4 regions of the Janthinobacterium sp. BJB446 genome follow, and region 3 is predicted to be linked to each of the others. Evidence: predicted binding sites of a transcription regulator. Region 3 holds the regulator's gene; each other region holds the start of a gene.
What was found. Region 3 encodes FNR, which switches genes on or off when oxygen is low (the NO sensors DNR and NnrR bind a similar motif). Its sites were predicted from a motif close to TTGATNNNNATCAA; they were not measured.
Positions count from the first base shown of each region.

Region 1: CSQ92_RS05475 (PHA/PHB synthase family protein) is a predicted target of FNR. The motif match lies at 2,087-2,100, and genes of this name have one in related genera.
Region 2: cydD (thiol reductant ABC exporter subunit CydD) is a predicted target of FNR. The motif match lies at 1,496-1,509, and genes of this name have one in related genera.
Region 4: CSQ92_RS17880 (universal stress protein) is a predicted target of FNR. The motif match lies at 1,892-1,905, and genes of this name have one in related genera.

Region 1 is NZ_PDZK01000001.1:1,226,970-1,231,602, forward strand. It holds gene CSQ92_RS05470 (universal stress protein) at 1-204, opposite strand, end outside; gene CSQ92_RS05475 (PHA/PHB synthase family protein) at 229-2,034, opposite strand; gene CSQ92_RS05480 (hypothetical protein) at 2,419-2,658, shown strand; gene gcvA (transcriptional regulator GcvA) at 2,655-3,557, opposite strand; gene CSQ92_RS05490 (MFS transporter) at 3,681-4,633, shown strand, end outside.
Region 2 is NZ_PDZK01000001.1:735,537-740,169, forward strand. It holds gene CSQ92_RS29290 (PEP-CTERM sorting domain-containing protein) at 11-577, opposite strand; gene CSQ92_RS03365 (GbsR/MarR family transcriptional regulator) at 884-1,435, opposite strand; gene cydD (thiol reductant ABC exporter subunit CydD) at 1,575-3,263, shown strand; gene CSQ92_RS03375 (amino acid ABC transporter ATP-binding/permease protein) at 3,260-4,633, shown strand, end outside.
Region 3 is NZ_PDZK01000004.1:371,300-375,932, forward strand. It holds gene CSQ92_RS23740 (response regulator) at 1-2,091, opposite strand, end outside; gene fnr (fumarate/nitrate reduction transcriptional regulator Fnr) at 2,341-3,099, shown strand; gene CSQ92_RS23750 (FixH family protein) at 3,103-3,627, opposite strand; gene ccoG (cytochrome c oxidase accessory protein CcoG) at 3,730-4,633, opposite strand, start outside.
Region 4 is NZ_PDZK01000002.1:485,651-490,283, forward strand. It holds gene CSQ92_RS17870 (MHYT domain-containing protein) at 1-747, shown strand, start outside; gene CSQ92_RS17875 (response regulator) at 744-1,757, shown strand; gene CSQ92_RS17880 (universal stress protein) at 2,070-2,906, shown strand; gene CSQ92_RS17885 (hypothetical protein) at 2,976-3,845, shown strand; gene CSQ92_RS17890 (NADP-dependent malic enzyme) at 3,899-4,633, opposite strand, start outside.

The DNA of each region.
Region 1 (4,633 bases), on a different contig from region 3:
GGCCTGGGTGCGCAGCGCCTGCATCTGCGCCGGCGCAAACTGCAGCGCGTTCACGCCGCCGCCATACGCGTAGCGCGAGATGCCGCTCATGGCCGAACCGATCAGGTGCGCCCCTTCGGCGACGGCCAGGCGCACGGCCAGGCGGATGCGCTGGGCGCAGTGGCGGGAATTGTCGACGTGGACCAGCAGGGTGGTATAGGGCATGGCGTTTTCCTCGGTTGTCGGTTATCAGGTCTGCAGCACGTAGCTGCCCGGCGCGTCGCCCAGGGCAAGCCCCATGGCCGGTGGCGCCACTTGCGCGCCCGCGCGTTCTTCCAGCCACGCTTGCCAGGCGGGCCACCACGAACCGTCATGGTGCGGCACGTCGCGCTGCCAGCTGTCCGCGTCGACATAGGGCGCATCGTGGCCGTGCGTGGCCAGCTGGTAGCTGCGGCGCGGCTGGCCCGGCGGCGAGACGACGCCCGCATTGTGGCCGCCCGAGGTGAGCAAAAAGGTGACGTCCGTGTCGGTCAGCAGCTGCAGTTTATACACGGAGCGCCACGGCGCCACATGGTCCGTCAGGGTGCCGACGGCAAAGATCGGCGCGTCGATGTCGCGCAGGGCGATGTGGCGGCCCGCCGTGCGGTAGCGGCCTTCGGCCAGGTCGTTGTGCAGGAACAGGCGGCGCAGGTATTCCGCATGCATGCGGCAGGGCATGCGCGTGGCGTCCCCGTTCCAGGCCATCAGGTCGCTGTCCTGCTCGTCTTGTCCCATCAGGTAATGGCGCAGCTGGCGCGACCAGACCAGGTCGTTCGAGCGCAGCAGCTGGAAGGCGCCCGCCATCTGCTTCGTATCGAGGTAGCCCTGCTTCCACATGGCCGCTTCCAGGAAGCTGACCTGGCTATCGTCGATGAACAGCGACAGTTCGCCCGGCTCCTTGAAGTCGACCTGCGAGGCCAGCATGGTGAGGCTGGCCAGGCGCGCATCGCCGTCGCGCGCCATCGTCGCGGCGGCGATCGCCAGCAGGGTGCCGCCCAGGCAGTAGCCTGCCGCATGCACCTGCGGCGCGCCCGTGATGCGGGCAACGGCGTCGAGCGCATCCATCACGCCCAGCTGCCGGTAGTCTTCCAGCGACAACTCGCGGTCTTCTTCCAGCGGATTTTTCCAGGAAATCATGAATACCGTGTGGCCCTGGCCCACCAGGTAGCGCACCAGCGAATTGTGCGGCGACAGGTCGAGAATATAGAACTTCATGATCCAGGCGGGCACGAACAGCAGCGGCGTGGCATGCACCTTGGCGGTGGCGGGAGCGTACTGGATCAATTCGATCAAGTCATTGCGGTAGACCACCTTGCCCGGCGTGACGGCCAGGTTCTGGCCCACCTTGTAGCGGTGCGCATCGGGGGCATGCGCTCCCATGGCGGCGCGCTGCCAGTCGCCGGCCGTGTGGGCCATGCCGCGCGCCAGGCTGGCGCCGCCGCTGTCGAGGGCCGCTTGCTGCACCACGGGATTGGTCAGCATGAAGTTCGACGGCGCCAGCATGTCGAGCCACTGGCGCACGGTGAACGTGACGACATCTTCGTGGTGCGGCGAGACGCCGCGCACGCCCGTGGTGGCGCGGTGCCACCATTGCTGCTGCAGCAAGAAGCCCTGGTAGACGAGGTTGTACGGCCAGCGCCGCCAGGCAGGGTCGTCGAAGCGCCGGTCCTGCGGCAGCGGCGCGATGCACGGCGGCTCAGTGGCGCTGCCGGCCAGCGCCGACTGCAGCGCGTACTGCTGCCAGCGGCCGATCTTCTTCCACGCTTCCTGCAGCAGGGTTTGCTGCTTCGATGGCGCCAGCGCCAGGTGGCTGAGCCAGTCGGCATAGGCGTTGCCCAGCGCGGCAGGCGAAATGCCGCCCGTGAACTTGCCCAGCCAGGCGCTCAGCAGCAGGTCCAGGGTGGCGCCTTCCGGCGCGCTTTCCGGATAGTCGGGCACTGGCACGCCTTGCCAGGCGCTGCCCAGGCGCTCATGTTCAATGTTGTGTTCCGCGTCGCTCGGCTGCGTCTTGCTCATCCAGGGCTCCTGTCATTTTTTTACAGGGTAGCAAGAGCTTGTTCAAAAAATTATGATCTACATCAAGTTTGGCCGGATGCGTACGGCAGGCGGCTTGCCACCTGGATGGCAGTTCGAATAAAAGCCATTTAAACGAATATTGCGATTCAAATGATTATATTGAATTTTAATCCATGCGGGTTCGGGCCTGGATGGCGTGAAAAGCTTGCTGTGAACCATTTTTCACTATGACGGGACATATTTCCTCCATCGTTCTGCCGGTCACCGAATAAGAAAAACGTTTTTTTCGTGAATTTATTTGTTGTATTTGAGAAATTTATGTAGCAAGATGTAGTTAAGCAAGAAGTGAAGCAAGACCGCTCACGGTGGATAGAGGAGATTGACATGCATACGAAAATGTCGGCAAGCGGCAGCGAAGAGGCGGGCAAGGGCTATTCACACGGGGCAGGTGCGGGTGCCGGCAATGCGTCCGTGCGGCGCCTGAAGGCGATCGGCTACCTGGCCCTGTTGCTGGCCATATTGCCGGCCGCAACGTGCATCGCCATGGGGCGCGCCGGCGTACCGGCGCCGTTCAGCACCGCCTGCGGCGTGGTGTCGTGCGTGGCCGCAGGCCATGCGCTCTAGCGCACTGCCTGCGCTTCCTCGCAGATCCATGCCATGAATGCCTGCACGGCGGGGCGCGTGGCCGCGTCGGGCCGCGCCACCAGGTAGTAGGCAAAGCGCGCGGGCCAGGGCAAGTCCAGCACTTGCACCAGTCGCCCGGCGGCGATTTCCTCCTGCGCGTACAGCTGCGGCACCAGGGCCAGGCCCTGGCCCGCCTCGGCTGCGCGTATCAATAGAAAGTCATCTTCGAAGGCCGAGCCGCGCCGCGCCCGCGCCGCATCCGTGCTGTCGTCCGGGGCGCCATGCGCGGCCAGCCACAATGGCCAGTCGGCGCGGTCCGTATCGTGCAGCAGCGGGTAGCGCAGGCAATCGGCCGGCGTGGCGATGGGCGGCTGGCCCGCCATCAGGGATGGACTGGCGACGGGCACCAGCACGGGCGCCATCAATCGCGTCACCTGCAAGCCCGGATAGTCGCCCAGGCCGTGGCGCAAGGCCACGTCGACCCGGTCGCGGCGCAGGTCGACCAGCGCGGATGTCGCTTCCACGCGCACCTCGATATGGGGATGGCGCTGGTTGAAGCGACCCAGGCGCGGCACCAGCCACGCGGCGGCAAAGGTGGCGACCGTGCTGACGGTGAGCGTCTGGCGCGCGCCCATGTCTTCCAGCGCCTGGCTGGCGCCGGCGATCTGCGCAAAGGCGCCCAGCAGGGCGGGGTGGACCATGGCGCCCGCCTCGGTCAGGCGCAAGCCCTGGCGTTCGCGCGTAAACAGGGGCATGCCGACCCGCTCTTCCAGCAGGCGGATCTGCTGGCTGACGGCACCGGACGTCACGTGCAGCGCCTCGGCGGCCGCCTTGATGCTGCCGCGCTGGCCCACTTCGACAAAGGCGCGCAGCGCCTGGAGCGGTAAAGGATGCTTCATCGATATAGTTTTTCTATAGTTGTACGCGAAAAATCATCGTTTCAGTTTCGCTCTGGAAAAACGCATTATAGGGGCATGCGGCGTTCTTTTGACGTCGAGTAAAACTATATCGATAGGATCTCCATGTTACTTTCACATCGGCAACTTTGTCTGGTGTTGCTGTGCACCACGCAATTCGTTGCCTTGCTCGATTTTTCCATCACCATGATTCCCTTGCCGCAAATCCAGCAGAGTCTGGGCTTTACGCCCGGCGGGCTGCAATGGGTGATCAATGCCTATGGCGTGGCCATCGCCGGCTTCCTGCTGCTGGGCGGGCGCGCGGCCGACATGTTTGGCCGCCGCCGCGTCTTCATCACGGGGCTGCTGCTGTTCACTGCCGCCTCGCTGCTCGGTGGTTTTTCGCACAGCCCGGCCATGCTGGTAGCCACGCGCGCGCTGCAGGGCTTCGGCGCCGCCATGTTTTCGCCGGCCGCGTTCTCGCTGCTGCTGGCCGTGTTTCCCGAGCCGGCGCAGCGCAACCGGGCGCTGGGGGCCTGGACGGCCGTGGCGGCCAGCGGCTTTGTCGCGGGACTGATCCTGGGCGGCTTCATCACGGATATGCTGGGCTGGCGCTGGGTGCTGTGGATTAACGTGCCCGTCGGCTTGCTGGTGCTGGCCCTGTCGCCGGCCTTGCCCCTGGGCCGGCCCGATGCGGATAGCGCTGCCGCTGGCGGCACGCTCGATGTGTGGGGTGCGCTGCTGGTGGCGTCGGGCGCGGCGACGCTGGTGTTTGCCTTTGCCAATAGCGAGCATGTGGGACTGGCGCATCCGCTCACGTTTGCCCTGGTCGCGCTGGCGCTGGCCTTGCTGGCGCTGTTCGTCTGGGTGGAGGGACGCGTGGCCGCGCCGCTGATGCCGCTGGCCGTCTTCCTGCGCCGCTCCACGGGCGGCGCGAATATCGTCTCCCTGCTGGCCAACACGGCCCTGGGTCCCACCTTTGTCGTGGTGGCGCTGGCCATGCAGGAAGTGCTGGGTTTCAGTGCCACGCGCACGGGGCTGGGACTGTTGCCGATGGCCGTCGCCTTTACCGTGGCCAG
Region 2 (4,633 bases), on a different contig from region 3:
TTCATGCGGCTTACTTTCCTTGGCGGCGGCGTGCCAGGAAGCCCAGCAGGCCCAGGCCGGCGAGCAGCATGGCATAGGTTTCAGGTTCCGGCACGGCGGAAATGAAGGCCCTGTAGTTGCTCAGATCCTTGGGCAGGCCCGCCACCGTGAAGGTGGTGCCGGCAGCCACGGGAGCGGCCCAGTGGAACACCAGTTCGCCCTGGCCGAAGTGGATGGCCAGGTAGTCATAGGCGGCCGCGCTCGTATAGGAATTGACACCGCCACTCAAGCCTGCCGTGGTGCCGGCAGTGCAGCCCGAGGTGGCGTTGTCGCAATACGAGACGGCGGCGCCCAGGCTGGTGCCGAACACGCCATTGATATAACCCTGGATGTCCGAGGGACTTTGTGGTACCAGGTTATCGTCATAATATTTCACCTGCAGTGCCGGCGATGGTGAATAGGTGACGGTGCTGCCGGCGATGACGAAACCGCTGGCCGGACCCACATCCACCCAGGTGGCCGCTTGCGCCGCACTTGCCAGTACAGTCATTGCGGCCAGCATGGATGCCTTGATGGCAATGCTCTTTATGCTTTTCATGAAAATCCCCTTGTGCTTGAGACAGTCGCTTCATAGTGTCGGGACGCGTCCCTGCATGCCGGGGAAGTCATCCCATTGCCCGTTTTAGCTGCTTTTACCTATTTCCTGCGCGTAGTGAATACGCATATGAAAGCTTACTCTTGATATAAATTAATACAATTTTAATAATTCTATTGGCTGGCTTGACAACATCGTATATGGCTATGTTTGGCTGTGCCAGCGATAGCCATCATGAGGTTGGGAAATGGCGTGACAAAGGCGCCAGTTTGTGCTGGCGGCGTCTTGCCTTGGGGAAGGGAGGGGGCGTCAGTCGCTGTTGTTGCTGACGCCAAACAGGCGATCCTTGGCGTTGAGCAGCTTTTGCACCTTGGCGCCCATTTTCATCAGCTGCGCCATCGATTCGGGCGACAGGCGCTGCAAGTCGTCGAACCAGGTGTTGGCCAGGTCGACCAATTCATACATTTCGCGCATGCGCTCTTGCGCATACTGGTCGACGGGTTCCGTGGCCGGCGCCAGCAGCGATTCGCGCAGCACCGTCAGGGTGGGCGCCACTTCGCGGCGGCGGCGCTCGGCGGCCACCACGCGGAAGATTTGCCACACATCGCCCAGCGAGGAAAAATACTCGCGCCGGTCGCCGGGGATGCGCGACTGGCGTATCAAGCCCCAGCCCTGCAATTCCTTGAGGCCGATGCTCACGTTCGAGCGTGAAAAACTCAGGTGTTCCGCGATTTCATCCGCGTGTAAAGGATGCTCCGCGACAAACAACAAGGCGTACACTTGCCCCACCGTACGGTTAAAGCCCCAGCGGCTGCCCATCTCGCCAAAATGGCTGACGAAGGTCAGGATCAGCGGCGTCATTTGGATATGTTGAGTTTTCATAATTGTCTGAATTTTTTCACGCCACACCCGCAGGGTCAATTGATATATGTCATGTTTCGCAGTATTATACAAAATATCGAATTTACAGAAAATTCTGAAAACTCAAGAAGTATAGAAGATGCCGACCACGCCCTTGTCCTTGCCCCGCTTTATTCTTCCCCGTGTCGCCAGCCTGGCGCAGGGCGGTGCCGCCTTGCTGTGGCTGCCACAAGCGGCCTTGCTGGCCTGGGCCGTGCAAGCCATGCAGGGCGGTGCGCCCTGGCGCGCGGCCCTGCTGCCGGCCGCTGGCGTGCTGCTGCTGGGTGTGCTGCGCGCCGGCTGCGAAGCGTGGGGCGCGCGGCGCATGTATGCGGCGGCGCGCGAACACCTGTCGACCTTGCGGGCGCAAGTGGCGCAAGCGCTGGCGCAGCGTTCGCCGCTGGACCGCCAGCGCGCCCAGTCGGGCCAGGCGGCCAGCATCATCGCCGAACAGGCCGAAGCCATCGTGCCGTATCTGGTGCGCTACAAGCCGGCACGCTGGAAAGTCATGCTCGTGCCGCTCGTGATCCTCGCCGTGGTGACGCCGCTGTCGTGGATCGCCGCCTTGATCCTGCTCATCGCCGCGCCCCTGATTCCCGTCTTCATGGCCCTTGTCGGCATGGGCGCGCAAGCGGCCAGCCGCGCGCAGATGGTGGAAATGGGCAGCATGAACGCCTTTCTGCTGGACCGCCTGCGCGGCCTGGCCACCTTGCGCGCGCTCGACGCCGTCGACGCCACGGCTGAACGGCTGGACGCCTCGTCGCAATCCGTGCGCCGGCGCACGATGGTGGTGCTGCGCATCGCCTTCTTGTCGTCCGCCGTGCTGGAACTGTTTTCCGCGCTGGGCGTGGCCATGGTGGCGGCGTTTATCGGTTTCTCCTTGTTGGGCAGCATCAATTTCGGCACCTGGGGTCGGGAACTGAACCTGGGGCAGGGCTTGTTCATCCTGCTGCTGGCGCCCGCGTTTTTCGAGCCCTTGCGCGAACTGGCCGCCGTCTGGCACGACAAGGCGGCCGGCGAAGCGGGCCTGGCCGGCTTGCACGACCTGGCGGGCGAGGGCGAGCCCCTGCCTGGCGCGCAGGTACTGCCTGCCGTCGTCTCCGCCGCCGCCATGGCGGTGGCGGCACCGCCCGCCGTGGAGCTCCGGCAATTGCGCTTTGCCCATCCCGGCGAGGCGCCCGTGTTTGACGGCTTCGATTTGACCGTGCTTGCCGGCGAGCACGTGGCCCTGCTGGGCGCCAGCGGCGCCGGCAAGACCACCTTGCTGTCCTTGCTGGCCGGCTTGCTGCCCGCCAGCGGCGGAGACATCCGCATCGGCGGCGTGCGCCTGACCGACAGCACCGTCAATACCTTGCGCCAGCGCATGGCCTGGATGGGGCAGCGCCCGCACGTGTTTGCCGCGTCCGTCAGCCAGAACGTGACCCTGGGCCGCGTTGGCGCGAACGCCGCGCAAGTGACGCAGGCCCTGCACCTGGCCGACCTGGCTGCCGTGGCGCAGGCGCAGCCGGCCGTCATGCTCAGCGATGGTGGCCAGGGCTTGTCCGGCGGCGAAGCCGTGCGCCTGGCCCTGGCCCGCGTGGCCCTGCATCCGCATGCCGACCTGCTGCTGGTCGATGAACCGACGGCGCACCTGGACAGCGAAACGGCGGCGCGCGTGACGGATGCCTTGCTGGCACTGGCGAAAGGCAAGACGATGATCGTCGCCACACACGACCCCGTACTGGCTGGCCGGCTGCAGCGCACGGTGCAGGTCGATGCCCGAGTCCTGGTACAGGAGCAGCAGGCATGAAAAATTCACTGATACGCAACCCCGTCCTGCGCCAGTTGCTGCTGGCCCAACCGGGCAAGCTGATCGGCGGCGCCTTGCTGGCGGCCCTGACGGCGGTGTCCGGCATGGCGTTATTGGGCTTGTCCGGCTGGTTCATCACGGCCACCTCGATCGCCGGCCTGCATGCTTCCACCGCGATCCTGTTCGACGTGTTCGGCCCGTCCGCCGGCATCCGCCTGCTGGCCATCGGCCGTACGGGTTCGCGCTATGCGGAACGCCTCGTCACGCACGACGCCACGTTCGCCGCGCTGGCCAGCATCCGCGTGCGGCTGTTCCGTGGCTGGTCGCGCCCGGAAGCGGCCAGCCGCCTGCTGCGCCAGCCCGCCAAGCTGCTGTTCCGCCTGACGGCCGATATCGATGCGCTCGAGTCGCTGTACTTGCGCCTGCTGGTACCTGCCTTCACGGCCTTGTGCGCGGCCTTGCTGGCTGGCGTGGCGCTGGGCGCGATGCAGTGGCAGCTGGGCCTGGGCCTGGCCGCATGGCTGCTGGCCGCCGGCGGAGGCATCAGCTGGATCGTCGCGCAGCGCGCCCGCCGTCCCGCCATCGTGCGTTCGCGCGCCATTGAAAAATTGCGTTCGGGCGCCATCGACCTGGTGGCGGGTCAGACGGATCTGGTGATGGCGGGCCGCATCGACGCCCAATGCGCGGCGCTGGCGCAGATCGACCGCTCGCTGGCGCAAGCCGATTTTGCCCTGCTGCGCCTGGAGACGGCTGCCGGCGCCGCGTATGGCGTGGCGGGCAGTGCGACCCTGGCTGGCGTGCTGCTGGCCGTGGCCGCGCTGCTGGAGCAGCAGGCGCTGAACGTGCCGCTGGCCGCCCTGGCCCTGCTGATCGCCCTGACGGCCGTGGAACCGTTTGCGGGCTTGCGCCGCGGCGCGCTGGAAGCGGGCCGCATGCTGCTGGCCATGCGCCGTCTGGCGCCGCGCCTGGCCGGACGGGACATAGCGGTGCCGCCCGTGGATGCCGTGCCGGGCTTGCGCCTGGAACGCGTGAGCGCCGCCCATGCGGGCAGCCGTGTGGCCATCTTGCATGACGTATCGCTGCACATCGCGGACGGCGAGCGCGTGGCCTTGATCGGTCCCAGCGGTGCGGGCAAGTCGACCTTGCTGGCCATCGCCGCGCGCGAGCTGGCGCCGCTGTCGGGCACGGTGGCTGCGCCGCGCGCCTGCCTGTTTACGCAGAAGACGGAATTGTTCCAGGACAGCTTGCGCGACAACCTGCGCCTGGCGGATCCTTCCGCCAGCGATGAACGCCTGTGGGAAGCGCTGCAGGCAGCCGGCCTGGACGACGAAGTACGGGCCTTCGCGGACGGCTTGGGCACCATGCTGGGC
Region 3 (4,633 bases):
GCGGATGGCCTTGGCCGTGGCCAGTCCGTCCATCACGGGCATGTGCCAGTCGGCCAGCACCACATCATACGGCTGCTGCTGCGCCAGGCGTTCGCGGTACAGTTCGATGGCGGCAAAGCCGGAGTCCACTTCGTCGGCCAGCCAGCCCCACGCCTCGATCAGCTTGACGATCAGTTCGCGCGTGGTGCGGTTGTCGTCGGCCACCAGCAGGCGCAGCTGGCCCAGGGCCGGCGTGCGCCGCGTTTCGGCCGGCTGCGCCAGCATCTCGAAGGGCACGCTGAACCAGAAGCGGCTGCCCTTGCCTTCGCTGCTGGCGACGGCGATGTCGCCGCCCATCATGTGGATCAGCTGCTTGCTGATGGCCAGGCCCAGGCCCGTGCCGCCGAAGCGCCGCGTGATGCTCTGGTCGCCCTGCGAAAACGCGGCAAACAGCTGCTGTTGCTGCAGTTCCGTCATGCCGATGCCCGTGTCGCGCACTTCGAAGCGCAGCCAGGCGCGCCCGTTTTCGCTTTCGGCCAGGCTGACGGCCACCACCACTTCGCCGCTCTCGGTAAACTTGATGGCGTTGCCGGCCAGGTTGACGAGAATTTGCTGCAGGCGCTGGGCGTCGCCCACGAGGCGCCGCGGCACGTCGGGCTCGACGGCGATGGCCAGTTCCAGCTCCTTTTCGCCCGCATTCATGGTCATCGTCGTGGCCAGGGTATTCATGACTTCATCGAGGTCGAATTCGACGGGCGACAATTCCATGCGGCGCGCCTCGATCTTCGAATAGTCGAGCACATCGTTGAGGATGCCCAGCAGCGACTGGCCCGCCACTCTGACCATGGTCAGGTACTTGCGCTGTTCCGTGTCGAGCCTGGTATTGCCCAGCAAATACACCATGCCCAGCACGGCATTGAGGGGCGTGCGGATTTCATGGCTCATGTTGGCCACGAAATCGCTCTTCGCGCGGTTGGCCGCCTCGGCCCGGTCGCGTTCCTGCTCCAGCTCCGCCGCGCGCGCTTCGAGTTCCTGCTGCAGGCGGTCGCGTTCGCTCATCAGGCCATTGAACGCTTCCGTCAGTTCGCCGATCTCGTCGCGCTGCTGTACCGGCACGGGGGTGAAACGGCTGCCGCTGGTGCGCAGGGCCAGCAGGGTGTCGCGCAGGCGCACCAGCGGCGACAGCAGGCGCACGGTAACCAAGCCCAGAACAAAGGCGGCCAGCAGCGAAGCGAGGATGCTCCACAGCACCAGCCGGTACAGTACGCCGTCGAACGGTTCGAAGGCATCCTCGACGGGCAGCGAGGCGGCCAGCAGCCAGTTCACGGATTTCAGGCGCTTGAAGCTGTTGACGGCCGTGATGCCGCGGCTGTTGGTGCTGACCATGCTGCCTTCGCCATCCTCCTTCAGCAGCTGGGTGGTCGTCAGGTTGGCGTTCGGCTTGCGCGGCTGCAGCAAACGGCTGGTATCGGGGTGCAGCACATAGCGCGGCACGGCGCCGCGCGTGAGGATGAAGTAATAGCCGCTCTTGCCGATCTTTTCCGAGCGCAGGCGGCCCAGCAGATTGTCCTTGTACAGGCGCAGCACGCCGATCACCACGCCGGCCACCTGGCCATCGGCGGCCAGCACGGGCGCCACCATCTGCACGATGGGCATGCCGCTCGACTTGCCCAGCATCGGCTCGGTAATCATGGGCTGGCGCGTGCGCAGGACGGTCTGGAAGTACTCGCGCTCGGCGACGTTGATGCCGGCGCGCCCCGTCACTTCCGGCATGTCGGCCACGATGGCGCCATGCGCGTCGAGCACCAGCACGTCGTCGAACAGCACCAGCATCGAGCGGCGCGCATAGTATTCGCGCAGTTTGGCGGGCTGGGCGATCAGTTCCGGCGGCTGCTGCCTGGCCGTCAGGGTGACAATCTGCAGCAGCATGCCCAGCTTGTCGTCGAGCTCGGCAGCGGTGCGGCTGATCAGGGATGACTGCTGGCTCAGCAGTACTCGGGTGAAGTCGTCGCGCATGTGCTGCACCTGGATCATGGTGACCAGCGCGATCATGGCGATCGAGGTCAGGCTGGTGGCCAGCGCGACTTTTGCTTTAATGCCGAGAGGCTTCATGATTTCCTTTTCAGTGCCGGGCGGCACAGGCGGCAGATAATGCTGTCAGGAATTTTCCTATCAATACCCCAGCTTGGCAAGCGCCGCCGCGCAAATTGCCCGCCCCGTATGGGCTTTTGACGATGTTGCCATATAATTAAAGGCTGGACGTCGTTTATTCGCCGAATTTACGGTGAAATTGGCATACGGCAACCCTGTATGCAGCTGTATGCAGTAAACTTGTTGTTGCATTTTCTAAAAGGTACCGACATGACTGAAGCGCTACTCACTCCCACCTTGCCCACCGTGAACGTGGAGGCGTTGCGTGCACGATGCTCGACCTGCAGCATGCATCAATTGTGCCTGCCGATGGGCCTTGATGTGGGCGACATGGATAGGCTGGACCAGATCATCGGCCGCCGCCGCAAGATCGTGCGCGGGGCCTCGCTGTTCCGCATCGGCGACTCGTTCCAGAACCTGTACGCGATCCGCCTGGGGCACTTCAAGACCTACCAGATCAATCCGGGTGGCGAAGAGCAGGTGACGGGTTTCCAGATGGCGGGTGAACTGCTGGGCATGGATGCCATCAGCGCCGACCGCCACCACTGTAATGCCGTGGCGCTGGAAGACAGCGAAGTGTGTGAAATTCCGTTTTCCAGCCTGGAACAATTGCTGGGCAATATGCCGACCCTGCTGCGTCATTTCCACCGCATGATGAGCCAGGAAATCACGCGCGAGCAAAGCGTCATGCTATTGCTGGGCAATATGCAGGCGACCCAGCGTTTTGCCGCCTTCATCGTCAACCTGGCGTCGCGCTATGAAGCACGCGGCTATTCGGGCAGCAATTTCCAGCTGCGCATGTCGCGCGAGGAAATCGGCAACTACCTGGGCCTGACCATCGAAAGCGTCAGCCGCTTATTGTCGAAATTCAAGAAAGAAGGCTGGCTGCGCGTCTCGAACCGCGAGATCGAAATCCTGCAGCCGGCCAAGTTGAAAGCGATTACGGCCGGTACGGACGTCTGCAAATAAGACTTACAGTTCTTCATCCGCGTGCAGCGCGATGCTGCGTTGCAGGGGCCAGGTCCAGATGCCGGACAGGCGCCACTCGCGTTTGTCGTTTTCCACCAGCACTTGCCAGCGGCTGCGCTCGAGCATCGGCAGTGCCACGGAAAAATTGCCGGCCGCATCGGGCTGCACCAGCAGCTTGATATCCTTTTCCGGCAGGGTCGCATGCGCCAGGTGCAGCAGCAAAGGCGCCTGATAAGCCTTGCCGAAGCTGTGCACGGAACCACTGAGGCGCGCTGCAGCCACGTCATATGACAGGCGCGTATCCATGGCCAGGTCGCTGGCGATCGTGTCGCGCTTCAAATCCTGGTTGATCGCCTTGCCCTGCTTGTAATAATCGCCCACCACCAGCGCATCGGGCTGCGTAAATGCGATATAGCCCATGAAGCTGCCGACGACCACGGACAGGCCGGGACCGATCATCAGCAGCCATGGCCAGCGATGCTTGTACCACGGTGCAACGGGTGCTTGCAGTTTCAGACTGTCGGACATGATATTTCTCCTGTTTAATCAGCCAGTCCCCGCATGGGGACCGGCCTTCCTGCAACTTCGTGGCGGCGGCGAGGGCACCCGGTCCCCGTCCGCCTTTCCTTGTTAACGTGGCACGATGAATACCGCGCTTTCACGCACATGCAGCGATGGATCGTCCAGCGATTGCAATTCGATCGCAATCTTGTTCGAGCCCTTCTCGCCGACGCCGTGCGGCACGCGCAGGCGGATCGGCCAGCCCAGCGTTTCCGTTGGCTGCAAGGTCACTTCTTCGCGCGTCAGCAAGGTCAGGCCCGGCAAGCCGGAAGCGCTGATTTTAAAATGCTGGCTTTGCTCGGACGTATTCATGATCTGCAGGCGGTAGACGTTTTCGATCATGCCGTCCTCCACTTCGCGTCCCATCGAACCGCGGTCGCGGATCACGTCCATTTTCAGGGGCGTGCGCAGGGCCAGCGAGGTACACACGGCGATGATGATCAGGGCCAGGATGGAAGTGTAGATCAAGACGCGCGGGCGCATGGCGCGCTGGCGTATCTGCTTCGAATTGAAGTTGTTTTCCATCGCATGGTCGGTGCTGTAGCGTATCAGGCCGCGCGGCCGCTCGACCTTGTCCATCACGCTGTTGCAGGCATCGACGCAGGCGGCGCAGCCGATGCATTCATACTGCAGGCCGTTGCGGATATCGATGCCGGTCGGACACACCTGCACGCACAGGGTACAGTCGATGCAATCGCCCAGCTTGTCGTTGTTGCCGGCCTTCTTGCTCATGGCGCCACGCGGTTCGCCGCGCTTGGCATCGTAGGTGATGATCAGCGTGTCCTGGTCGAACATGGCGCTCTGGAAGCGCGCGTAGGGGCACATGTATTTGCACACTTGCTCGCGCAGCCAGCCCGCGTTGCCGTAGGTTGCCAGGCTGTAGAACAAGACCCAGAACCATTCCCAGGGACCGAAATTGAGGGTGGTCACCGACTGCGCCAGTTCCTTGATCGGCGTGAAGTAGCCGACAAAG
Region 4 (4,633 bases), on a different contig from region 3:
CTCGATGCGCACCGCAAGGCGGCGCGGGCGGCCGGCATGGACGGTTTCGCCACCAAGCCCGTCGAGTGGCAGGCGCTGTCGCAGGAAATCGCCCGCGTGCTGGGCCTGGCGGCAGAAGCTGGCGACGATGGCGGCGAACCGGCGGCGCCCGCTGGCGGACGGGTGCTGCACCACGCGGGCGCCCTGCAGCGCTGGGCCGGCAACGACAGTGCCTACCACGCGGCGCTGGCCCGTTTCGCACGCGAGCATCCCCGCTTGCCGCCTGCCCTGCTGGCCGCCATCGAGGCGCGCGATCACGCGGCGCTCTTGCCGCACAGTCACCAATTGCGCGGCGTGGTGGCCAACCTGGGACTGGAGCAACTGGCCGCCAGCCTGGCGGCGCTGGAGCAATGCTGCGCCGGTCCCGCTCCCGCCACGGCCCAGCAGCTCGACGAGACCTTGGGCGCCCTGCTGACGCAATGGCCGGCGGCCCTGGCCGCCATCGCCCGGCTGGCGCCGCCTGCATTGCCAGCGGCAACGGCGGGGGCCATCGATGCGCCCGCCGCCCGGCAAGCGGCCAGTTCCCTGCTGCACGCCTTGCGGCGCGGCGAACTCGATGACGCGGCGCAAGCACAGTTGCAGCACGCCATGGGCGCGCAAGCGGACGCGCTGGCGCCGCTGCGGCATGCCATCGACGATTTCGATTTCCCTCTGGCACAGTCGCTCTTGCACGACTTGCTGCACACCTTCGCACCGGAGTCCCCATGAATGCACCCGCCAGGCCCGTGATTCTCGTCGTCGACGATGAGGCGGCCAATTTGCAATTGCTGCGCCAGATATTGCAGAACGACTACGCGCTGCTGTTCGCCAAGGATGGCGCGCGGGCACTGGAACTGGCGCAGCAGGAACGCCCGGCCCTGATCCTGCTCGACGTGATGATGCCGGGCATGAGCGGCCACGACGCCTGCCGCCAGCTGAAAGCCGCGCCACTGACGGCCGCCATTCCCGTCATTTTCGTCACGGCCCTGAACGACATGCGCGACGAACTCAGTGGTTTTGAAGCGGGCGCCGTCGATTACATCACCAAGCCGCTCAGTCCCGCCATCGTGCGCGCCCGCGTGCGCACGCACCTGTCGCTGGTGCGCATCGATGAATTGAAGGAAACGCGGCTGCAGATCGTCCAGCGCCTGGGCCTGGCGGCAGAATACAAGGACAATGAAACGGGCTTGCACGTGATCCGCATGAGCCATTACGCGCGCCTGCTGGGCGTGGCCGCCGGCATGGACGAGGCCGCCGCAGAAGACCTGCTGCACGCGGCGCCCATGCACGACGTGGGCAAGATCGGCATCCCCGACCGCATCCTGCAAAAGCCGGGCAAGCTCGACGCGGATGAATGGGCCATCATGCAGACGCACACGCGCATCGGCGGCGACATTATCGGCGAACATGCGCAAGGCGGCATGCTGGCGCTGGCGCGCGAGATCGCCCTGTCGCACCATGAAAAATGGGATGGCAGCGGCTACCCGAACGGCTTGGCGGGCGAAGCGATTCCCCTGGCGGGGCGCATCGTCGCCGTGGCCGACGTCTTCGACGCGCTGACTTCGGTGCGCCCGTACAAGCGCGCGTGGTCGGTACTGGACGCCGTCGGCTATCTGCAAGGGCAACAAGGCAGCCATTTCGATGCGCGGCTGGTCGAGCTGTTTGTGCAGGAACTGCCCGCCATCGACGCCATCCGGCTGCGCTGGGCAGAGAAAGAGGAACACCACGCGCCCGCTTGAAGAATGAACTCCCGCCACGCCCAGCGTTGTTGCGTCACACAGGGAAGTGCCGGACAGATGGCGCCGGCGCCGATGCAGACCACTGGAAAGGCAAGGAGTTCAATGCCATTATGGCTGGCGACGGGCCAAACATTTTGATGCACATCAAATGGATCAGCATTTCCTGGCTGTGGACTTGCGGATGGCCATGGCCCGTGTTTTTTTGACCCACATCAAGCCCAGCATAAGAAAACCGCCCGCCAGCAAGGCAATGCTGGACTTGCCCGTGTTGCCGTTCTAGCCTTGTTGCCATCCTGACTAGCGAATGACAACATGGCCTATAAATCCATCCTCGTCCACGCCGACCTGTCGCGCCATGCGCCGCAGCGCATCGCCATCGCGGCACGGCTGGCGCACGCGCACCAGGCGCACCTGATCGGCGCCGCCATGACGGGCCTGTCGCGCTTTTACGTGGAAAACAACCGCGGCATGCGCGGCAGCGCCGTGGCGGCGCAGATCAACGCCCTGCATGGGCAGGCGGAACAAGCCCTCGACCAGTTTGAAACGCTGGCGCGCCAGGCCGGCACCGTCTCGCTGGAACGGCGCCTGATCGAAGACGATGAGGATGGCGGCATGGCCGTCAGCGCGCGCTACAGCGACTTGACGGTGCTGAGCCAGCACGACGACAGCGAAGCGCTGCCCGGCGCCATGAGCGACCTGGTGCCCTACGTGATGCTGAACGCGGCCCGTCCCGTGCTGATCGTGCCGCGCAGCGGCAAGTTCACGCAGATCGAAAACACCGTCGTGGTGGCCTGGGATGGCAGCATGGAAGCGACGCGCGCCATCGGCCACGCCCTGCCCCTCTTGCGCGCGGCGCGCCTGGTGGTGCTGGCCCTGCTGCACCCGCCGGCCGGCCATGCACAGCCGGCCCGCCATCCGGGCGCCGACATCGCCGCCTACCTGAGCCGCCATGGCGTGCCCGTCGAAGTGCGTCCGGCCATCGCCACGGGCGACATCGGCGCGGCGCTGCTGGCCATGGCCGCCGAAGTGCATGCGGACCTGCTGGTGATGGGCGGCTACGGCCACGCGCGCTTCCGCGAAATTTTACTCGGCGGCGTGACGGAAACGATCTTGCGCCAGATGACCTTGCCCATGCTGATGGCGCACTGAAACCAAGCGCGCTCCATGTCGTTGCACAATGGATATACTTGCCTGTTTATCCATATCAAAGCAATGTACATGAACCAACAACTCGTCAATTGGGGCAATAGCCTGGCGCCATTCGGCGGCGAACTGCTGTGGACCGCCCTGCCGTGGATGCTGCTGTGCAGCGCGGCCGGCTTCGTGCTGGCGCTCGGCATCTGCTACCAGCTGGCCAGAAAATGCCTGCTGGTGCGCCGTCCCCGCGCCTGGCATGTGGCCGCCAAGCTCAGCTATGTGCTGATCCTGCTCGCGCTGCCGCTCCTCGGTGCCGGCTTTGGCGCCGTGCACAGCGTGCACCGTGTGGTCAACCAGGCCCTCGAGCGCGACTTGCAGCCCGTGGTCGAAGCACAGATGCCGGCGCTGCGCGTCTACCTGGAACAGCAGGTCAAGCTGATCGCCCCGGGCCAGCCCATCAGCGTGCGCAGCCTGCTGGAACCATTCGTGCAAGGCATGTATTACCAGCCCACATCCAGCAGCTACTGGGAACGCAGCAAGGCGCGCTGGATCAATGAATTCATTCTGCGCCGCGGCAGCGTGCTGCTGACGCAGGTGCTGCAGGAACAGCTGATCGCCAGGGTCGGCCTGCTCGGCGAAGCGCTCAAGGGCGCCAACTTCCGTGGCCAGGCGACGGGCGAACTGGCCGCGCTGGGCACCGATCTGGCCGTGCGCCTGACCACCGACGTGGCGCGCCATGCCGACTTCAGCAAACTCGACAAGTCAGTGCCGATGATTTTCATCGACGCCATCAAACGGCAAGCCGGCGCCTATTTCAATTCGCTCAAGATCACGCTGGGCCTGTTCGCGCTGGCGGCGCTGCTGCTGGTATGGGGCGAGATCATGCTGTACCGCCATTACTACCTGCGCCGCCATCCGCCCGCCGCAGCCCTGCCCGTGCCGCCCATGTAAAAAAAGCCGCGCCTCCTTGCGGATGGCGCGGCTTTCAGGCGGCAGCTAAACCCTTAGGCTTTGCGTTGCGCTACCGCGTCAACGACGCACAAGGCCGTCATATTGACGATGCGGCGCACGGTGGCCGATGGCGTCAGGATGTGCACGGGCTTGGCGCAACCGAGCAGGATCGGACCCACGGCGATGCCGTTGCCGGCCGCCGTCTTCACCAGGTTGTAGGCGATGTTGGCCGACTCGATGTTCGGCATGACGAGCAGGTTGGCGTCGTTCTTCAGTGCCGAATTGGGCATGATTTTTTGACGCAGCTTGCTGTCCAGGGCCGTATCGCCGTGCATTTCGCCGTCGATTTCCAGGTCCGGCGCGCGCTCCTTGATGATCGCCAGGGCGGCGCGCATCTTTTGCGCCGAAGCGCTGTCGCTGGAACCGAAATTCGAGTGCGACAGCAGGGCCGCGCGCGGCGACAGGCCGAAACGGGTCATCTCTTCGGCGGCCATGATGGTGATCTCGGCCAGCTGCTCGGCGTCCGGGTTTTCATTGACGTGCGTATCGACCATCACCAACTGGCGTTCCGGCATGATCAGGACGTTCATGGCCGCATACACGTTGCTGCCGGCGCGCTTGCCCAGCACCTGGTCGATGTATTTCAGGTGCAGCTGGGTGGTGCCGAAGGTGCCGCAGATCATGCCGTCGGCGTCGCCCTTGTGGATCATCATCGAACCGATCAGGGTGTGGCGGCGGCGCATTTCCAGCTTCGCGTATTCCTCGGTGACGCCCTTGCGGCTCGTCAT